DNA from 2 places in the Pseudomonas sp. SL4(2022) genome. Region 1 is predicted to be linked to the other one. Evidence: predicted binding sites of a transcription regulator. Region 1 holds the regulator's gene; the other holds the start of a gene.
The links. The regulator sigma-54, encoded in region 1, starts transcription at its own class of promoters, with help from an activator protein. The targets are predictions, from matches to a motif close to ANTGGCATNNANNTTGCTNT.

Region 1 (4,040 bases):
CTTGCCATCCGACCGCGAACAACCGATTCGCATTCAGGCTGACAGCGCCGAGCTCGATGACAAACAAGGCGTGGCCGTCTATCGCGGCGACGTAGTCATCACCCAAGGCACCATGAAGGTTACCGGCGACACCGTGACCATTACTCAGAGTGCCCAAGGCGATGTTGAGGTATTTACCTCCGTCGGCCAGCCCGCCTATTACGAACAACTGCCGTCAGCCGACAAGCAGATCGTCAAGGCCTACGGCCTGACTATCCAGTACTTCATGGCCAACGAGCGCGTGGTACTGATCGACCAAGCCAAGGTGATTCAGGAAGGCAACACCTTCGAAGGCGAGAAAATCGTCTATGACACCCAGCGCCAGATCGTTAACGCCGGCCGCGCCACAGGCACCAATGTGACTGCGCCACGTCCGCGCATCGACATGGTGATCCAGCCGAAGAACAAACCAGCCGACCAACAGGCGCAGTAATAATGGCCACATTGAAAGCCCAACACCTGGCCAAGAGTTACAAAGGCCGCCAGGTCGTGCGCGACGTCAGCCTGAACATCGACAGCGGGCAGATCGTCGGCCTGCTTGGCCCCAATGGGGCCGGCAAGACCACCTGTTTCTACATGATCGTCGGTTTGGTCCAGGCCGATCAGGGCCGCGTGATGATCGACGATCTCGACGTCAGCCATCAGCCCATGCATGGCCGCGCCCGCGCCGGAATTGGCTACCTTCCCCAAGAAGCCTCGATCTTTCGTAAACTCAGCGTGGCCGACAACATCATGGCCATCCTGGAAACCCGCAAGGATCTCAACAGCAGCGCGCGCCAACAAGCGCTCGAGGGGCTATTGCAGGAGTTCCACATCACCCACATTCGCGACAACCTGGGCATGAGTTTGTCTGGGGGAGAGCGCCGCCGGGTGGAAATCGCTCGCGCCCTAGCCACCAACCCAAAATTCATCCTGCTTGACGAACCCTTCGCCGGTGTCGACCCGATTTCCGTGGGTGATATCAAACAGATCATCCACCACCTCAAGGCCAAAGGCATCGGCGTACTGATCACCGACCACAACGTGCGTGAGACACTGGATATCTGTGAAACCGCCTATATCGTCAACGACGGTCAACTGATCGCCGAAGGGGATGCAGAGGCAATCCTGGCCAACCAGACAGTAAAAGAAGTGTACCTAGGCCATGAGTTCAAGCTGTAACCACAGCTTTTCTCGGGCCTGCGGCAGCCAAGACTAGGCAAAACCCCAAAAGTCAGGCATATAATTTGCTTCCTAGTGGCGATTTTAACAACGCCCTGTAGTGGATTGCGCACAGACGCCGGTAAATAAGGTCTGCAATGAAACCATCGCTAGTCCTGAAGATGGGCCAGCAGCTGACGATGACACCGCAGCTGCAACAGGCCATCCGCCTACTCCAACTGTCGACCTTGGATCTGCAACAAGAGATTCAGGAAGCCCTGGAGTCCAACCCGATGCTCGAACGCCAGGAAGACGGCGATGATTTCGACAATTCGGACCCCATGGCCGATGGCGCAGAGAGCGCCAGCTCCAGTGAACAGCAGGACACCCCCTACCAGGAAACCAGCTTTCAGGAAACCACACAGACGGTGGACAACCTGGAAGAAGGCGATTGGGGCGAACGCATCCCCAATGAGCTGCCCGTAGACACTGCCTGGGAAGACATCTACCAGACCAGCGCCAGCAGCCTGCCCAGCAGCGCCAGTGATGACGACGAGTGGGATTTCACCACCCGCACCTCCAGTGGTGAAAGCCTGCAAAGCCACTTGCTCTGGCAACTCAATCTAGTGCCGATGTCAGACAAGGACCGCCTGATCGGCGTCACCCTGATCGACTGCATCAATGATCAGGGCTACCTCGAAGAAAGCCTGGAAGAAGTGGTCGATGCTTTCGATCCGGAACTGGATATCGAGCTCGACGAAGTTGAGGCCGTGCTGCACCGTATCCAGCAGTTCGAACCTGCCGGTATTGCCGCGCGCAACCTGGGTGAATGCCTGCTCCTGCAACTGCGTCAATTACCAGCCCAAACCCCATGGCTGAGCGAAGCCCAGCGCCTGGCCAGTGATTACCTCGATCTGCTTGGTAGCCGCGACTACAGCCAACTGATGCGCCGCATGAAGCTCAAGGAAGACGAGCTGCGTCAGGTTATCGAGCTGATCCAGAGCCTCAACCCGCGCCCAGGCTCGCAGATCGAGTCCAGCGAGCCCGAGTACGTAGTCCCCGATGTAATCGTGCGCAAGCACAACGAGCGCTGGCTGGTAGAACTGAACCAGGAAGCCATGCCGCGCCTGCGGGTCAACGCGCAGTACGCCGGCTTCGTCAAGCGTGCTGACTCCAGCGCCGACAACACCTTTATGCGCAACCAGCTGCAAGAAGCACGCTGGTTCATCAAGAGCCTGCAGAGCCGCAACGAAACCCTGATGAAAGTCGCCACGCAGATCGTCGAACACCAACGCGGCTTCCTCGACTACGGCGACGAAGCGATGAAACCGCTCGTACTGCATGATATTGCCGAAGCCGTCGGCATGCACGAATCGACCATTTCAAGGGTGACCACGCAAAAATTCATGCACACCCCACGCGGCATTTACGAACTGAAGTATTTCTTCTCCAGCCACGTCAGCACCTCCGAAGGTGGAGAATGCTCATCCACTGCGATCCGCGCGATCATCAAAAAACTGGTCGCGGCGGAAAATGCGAAAAAGCCGTTGAGTGACAGCAAGATCGCTGGTTTACTGGAGGCACAGGGCATTCAAGTAGCCCGCCGCACGGTCGCCAAGTACCGTGAATCCCTCGGAATAGCGCCTTCCAGTGAGCGCAAACGATTGATCTAAGGCGGCACAAAGAAGGAAGACAGATAGCACTGACCAAACACCCCAGGCCACGCCTTTTTTGCAAAAGCAGCCATACTGCCTATTAGCAATCAGCGCATGTGCCTGACTAGCTCTGTCAGCGTCTTCCGCGCCACAGTGTTCCGGCGGCAGGCCCTTTGCCTGTCTCTTACACACGGCAACAAGGAGAAAGCGGTATGCAAGTCAACATCAGTGGACATCAGCTGGATGTGACCGACGCCCTGCGCGACTACATCGCCGAAAAACTCGGCCGATTGGAGCGCCACTTCGACAAGATTACCAATGTGCAAGTCATCATGGAGGTCGAGAAACTCAAACAGAAAATCGAAGCGACCTTGCACGTTGCCGGTGGCGAAGTCGTCGCCAATGCCGAGCATGACGATATGTACGCGGCCATCGATCTACTGACTGACAAACTCGACCGACAACTCATCAAACACAAGGAAAAACAGCTCGAACGTCAACAGGGTGCAATGGCCCGCTGACATCGTCTATCTCCTATGATCCGACTTGAAACTATCCTGACCCCCGGCCGTTCCCTGGTGAACGTGCCGGGCGGCAGCAAAAAACGTGTCCTCGAACAGATTGCCAACCTGGTAGCGCGCGAGCTGCCTGACCTGGATGGACAAGATATCTTCGAAAGCCTGATTGCCCGAGAAAAACTCGGCTCGACCGGTTTCGGTAATGGCATCGCCATTCCGCACTGCCGCCTGCCCGGTTGCACCGCGCCGATCAGCGCCTTGCTGCGCCTGGACGCTGCCGTAGACTTCGACGCCATCGACGGTGCGCCAGTGGACCTGCTGTTTGTCCTGCTAGTGCCCGAAGCAGCAACCGATGCTCACCTGGAGCTGCTTCGGCAGATCGCCAGCATGCTCGATCGCAGCGATGTACGTGCCAGCCTGCGCCAAGCCGAAAGCAGCGAAGCCCTGTATCAGGTGGTCGTGGACGTACAAAGCCAACTCAACCGAGCCTGAGCATGCGCCTGATCATCGTTAGCGGTCGCTCCGGCTCCGGGAAGAGCACCGCCCTCGATGTACTTGAGGACAACGGCTTCTACTGCATCGACAATCTCCCCGCTGGCCTGTTGCCTGAACTGGCCGAGCGCGCCCTGCTGCACACCGAGCTGCTGCATCCGCAGGTGGCGGTGTCGATTGATGCGCGCAACCTGCC
Region 2 (4,040 bases), 510 kb from region 1:
CCAAAACGGGCGTGGAGCTGAAACCGACCATGGCCCCCGAGCAGATGATCGACATGGGTCTGCGGTTTGGTAGTTACGGCGACAAGTCAGAACATAAACTGTCGTTGGTTGCGCTGCGTGAGCACCCGCATGGGCTCGACCTAGGGGCGCTTAAACCCAACCTGAGCGGTCGTCTGAAAACCGCCAATAAGCAGATTCAAGCGGCACCTGCGGTGATCATGGCTGATCTGCAGCGCTTTGCCGCGCAGCCAGCTGCCAAGGCGGATGAGCTGCTGCTGATTGGTCGCCGGCATGTGCGCAGTAATAATTCCTGGATGCATAACTACCACCGCTTGGTTAAAGGTAAGCCGCGCCATCAGCTGCTGATGCACCCAGCGGACTTGAGTCAGCGCGGGCTCACCGATGGCCAATTGGTGCGCGTGCGTTCGCGGATCGGGGTCATCGAAGTGGAAGTGGCTGCCAGTGAGGACATGATGGCCGGTGTGGTCAGCCTGCCACATGGTTGGGGGCATGCCCGGCCAGGCGTAAAGATGGCGATTGCCAGCGAGCAACCGGGGGCCAGCGCCAATGACCTGACTGATGAGCGGCAGCTCGATGCCCTGTCCGGCAATGCGGCGTTGAACGGCGTTCCGGTACAGGTTGAGGCTGCTTGACCGGCTGACATTCGGCGCAAGGAATGTGGCAGGGAAGGCCGAGCATTGCGCTCGGCTTTTCGCTACAATGCCGCCACCGTGCCGACCCGTGAGTCGGGAAGTTAAGTCCTGAGGTGCCCAATGGATATCATCGAAACTATCAAAGAACAGATCGGTAATAACACCGTTCTGCTGTACATGAAAGGCTCGCCGAACGCTCCGCAGTGCGGCTTTTCCTCCAAGGCAGCGCAGGTTGTGATGGCCTGTGGCGAAAAATTCGCTTATGTCGACATTCTGCAGAACCCGGAAATTCGCGCCAATCTGCCGAAGTATGCCAACTGGCCAACGTTCCCGCAGCTGTGGGTCGGTGGTGAACTGGTCGGCGGCAGTGACATCCTGGTGGAAATGTTCGAGAAGGGTGAGCTGCAAACCCTGATCAAGGACGCTGTGCAGAAAGCCGACGCCTAAATCGGTCGTGCATAAACAACAAACCCCGCCAAGTGCGGGGTTTGTTGTTTATGGCGTAAACGTTTGGCTTATTCGTCCATCTGCGACTGCAGGTAGTTCTGCAGGCCCACGGCTTCGATCAGGCTGAGCTGGGTTTCCAGCCAGTCGATGTGGTCTTCCTCAGAGCAGAGGATTTCTTCAAGCAGTTCGCGGCTGGCGTAGTCGCCGATGCTTTCGCAGTAGGCAATCGCTGCTTTCAGATCAATGTGCGCCTTGTGTTCGATCTTCAGGTCGCACTCAAGCATTTCCTTGGTGTTTTCACCGATCAGGATTTTGCCGAGGTCTTGTAGGTTGGGCAGGCCTTCAAGGAACAGGATGCGCTTGATCAGCTTGTCCGCGTGCTTCATCTCATCGATGGACTCGTGATACTCGTGCTCGCCGAGTTTTTTCAGGCCCCAGTCTTCGTACATGCGCGCGTGCAGGAAGTACTGGTTGATCGCGACCAGCTCGTTACCGAGGATCTTGTTCAGATGCTGGATGACTTTCTTGTCGCCTTTCATGTCTGCGTCTGCCTTGCAAGGGAGTTGGCTTTAAATTCTGGGCTGATGATTTTCGACTGTCAAACCTAAGTATTTGAATTCAAAGCTAAAATTAATATAAATACGAATGTTTAAGTTATGCATTTGGGCGCTAAGGTATTGAATTTAAGGCATAAAAAAACCGGACACTTGGTCCGGCTCTCTTTGTGCGCGATGTGCTAGTCAATCATGCCGCAACAAAATTTGCTGGGTAAGCACGTGCTGCCTGACTGCTCTGGACTTCGCTGAGGGTTTCACGCACTACCTGTTTGGCCAGGCAAGCACACTTGCCGCACTGGCTGGCGACACCCAGGGTGGCCCGCACGTCACGGTAGCTGCAGCAGCCTTCGTAAATGGCTTCGCGAATCTGACCGTCAGTTACACCTTCACAGAGACAGACGTACATGATTGATGCTCGTGGCTGGGTGGTGAGATGCGAAAGATACTAATGTTAATGAGAATGCTTGTCAAAGCTGAATGTGATTGTCTGATGAATGGTGTCTGTGTACGTGAGGGGCGTTGGGGTTGCTGAACTGTTCTGAGTCGTGTGACTGATCCTCGCTTAGCGGTTTATCTGTGGCGCTTGCATCTCCCATGCGCACGGTTCGGCGTGATGGCGGCAGGCTGAAGGTTGCCGCTCTGTTTGCCAGTAGGCGGAAAGGCTTTGCCGCTTTCCCTCGGATTTACCTGCAGTGTCCGATTAAGTGATTGAAATATTTGAATAAAATTTAGTGGCACAAGCTTTGCTTATGGTCTTGCACGGAAAACAGCAACGCCATCAGGCAAAGGTTTCTGACCATGAGCATCAGTTTTGACCGGGCACTCGGCATTCATGAACAGGCTCTCGGCTTTCGCGCCCAGCGTGCCGAAGTGCTGGCCAACAACATCGCCAACGCGGATACGCCGCATTACAAGGCGCGCGATCTTGAGTTCGCCAGTGTGCTGGCTGAGCAAAGCGCCAAAAGTCAGCGTGGTCAGATCAGCTTGAACCGTACCAACAGCCAGCATATTCCTGCTGAGGGGCTGGTGTCGGCCGATGCCAGTCTGGCTTACCGCACGCCGCTGCATCCTTCAATTGACCAGAACACGGTCGACCTGCAACTGGAACAATCCAATTACGCTGAAAACTCGGTGCAGTTCCAGGCCAGCTTTACCTTCCTCAACAGTAAGTTCAAAGGGCTGGTCAATGCCCTTCGCGGCGAATAACAGGAGCCTGATGCCATGTCACTTGCCAGTGTTTTCAATATCGCCGGGATGGGAATGAGCGCGCAGAGCACTCGTCTCAATACCATTTCCAGCAACATTGCCAATGCCGAGACGGTCTCCTCAAGCATTGATCAGACCTATCGCGCCCGCCATCCGGTATTTGCCACGGTTTTTGAGTCTGCCCAGGGCGGCGACCGCGGCTCGCTGTTTGCTGATCAGGATAATGCCGGGGTTGGGGTTCAGGTGCTGGGGGTGGTTGAAGATCAGAGCAGCCTGATGCCGCGTTATGAGCCCAATCATCCCTCGGCAGATGAAAAAGGCTACGTGTACTACCCCAATGTCAACGTGGTGGAGGAGATGGCCGACATGATTTCTGCCAGCCGGGCCTTCCAGACCAACACTGAAATGATGAACACCGCCAAGCAGATGATGCAGCGCGTACTGACCCTGGGTCAGTAAGCCCGTGAATAAAAGGAGCACATACCCATGAGTACGGTTGGCGATGTGAGTGCTTCGGCGCTCGATAAGTATCAGATCAAGAATGAAACCAAGACCAACAAGGAGCTGGGCAAGAATGAGTTCCTTAACTTGTTGGTGGCGCAGTTGAACAACCAAAACCCTCTTGAGCCGCAAGGCAATGGTGAGTTTATCGCTCAGCTGGCCCAGTTCAGTCAGGTGGAGGGTATTGAAAAGCTCAATACCAGCATGAGTTCGCTGCTCAGTGGTTATCAGTCTTCGCAGGCCCTGCAGGCGTCATCCCTGGTCGGGCGCAAGGTCATCATTCCCAGTGAAAAGGCGGTTGTGGATACCAGCCAAAGCTTCAAGGCCAGTCTGGTGCTGCCGGCAACCAGCAGTAACGTGTATGTCAACGTTTATGACAGTGCGGGTGCTGCGGTCAGTCGAGTCAATCTGGGGCAGCAGGCGGCTGGAAATGTCAGCTTTATATGGGATGGCAAGGATGCGAGCGGCAAGGTGTTGCCGCCGGGCACCTACAAATTTGAAGCGCAGGCCACTTACGCCGATGGCACCAAGGGCCTTTACACCATGTTGCCGGCCAACGTTGACAGCGTCACGTTGGGGGGCAAGGAACTGATGCTTAATCTGGCCGGGCTGGGAGCTGTTCCGCTCTCCAAGGTCCAGGTCATCGGCCAGTAATTCAGCGATTTTAATGGCCGGG

Region 2: the regulator sigma-54 is predicted to act here: its motif matches at 2,388-2,407, upstream of flgB (flagellar basal body rod protein FlgB).

What each region holds. Positions count from the first base shown of each region.
Region 1 is NZ_CP113060.1:786,419-790,458, forward strand. It holds gene lptA (lipopolysaccharide transport periplasmic protein LptA) at 1-472, shown strand, start outside; gene lptB (LPS export ABC transporter ATP-binding protein) at 475-1,200, shown strand; gene OU997_RS03755 (RNA polymerase factor sigma-54) at 1,338-2,852, shown strand; gene hpf (ribosome hibernation-promoting factor, HPF/YfiA family) at 3,047-3,355, shown strand; gene ptsN (PTS IIA-like nitrogen regulatory protein PtsN) at 3,371-3,844, shown strand; gene rapZ (RNase adapter RapZ) at 3,847-4,040, shown strand, end outside.
Region 2 is NZ_CP113060.1:280,670-284,709, reverse strand. It holds gene OU997_RS01405 (molybdopterin oxidoreductase family protein) at 1-653, shown strand, start outside; gene grxD (Grx4 family monothiol glutaredoxin) at 774-1,100, shown strand; gene bfr (bacterioferritin) at 1,169-1,639, opposite strand; gene OU997_RS01390 (bacterioferritin-associated ferredoxin) at 1,845-2,063, opposite strand; gene flgB (flagellar basal body rod protein FlgB) at 2,456-2,863, shown strand; gene flgC (flagellar basal body rod protein FlgC) at 2,879-3,322, shown strand; gene flgD (flagellar hook assembly protein FlgD) at 3,350-4,018, shown strand.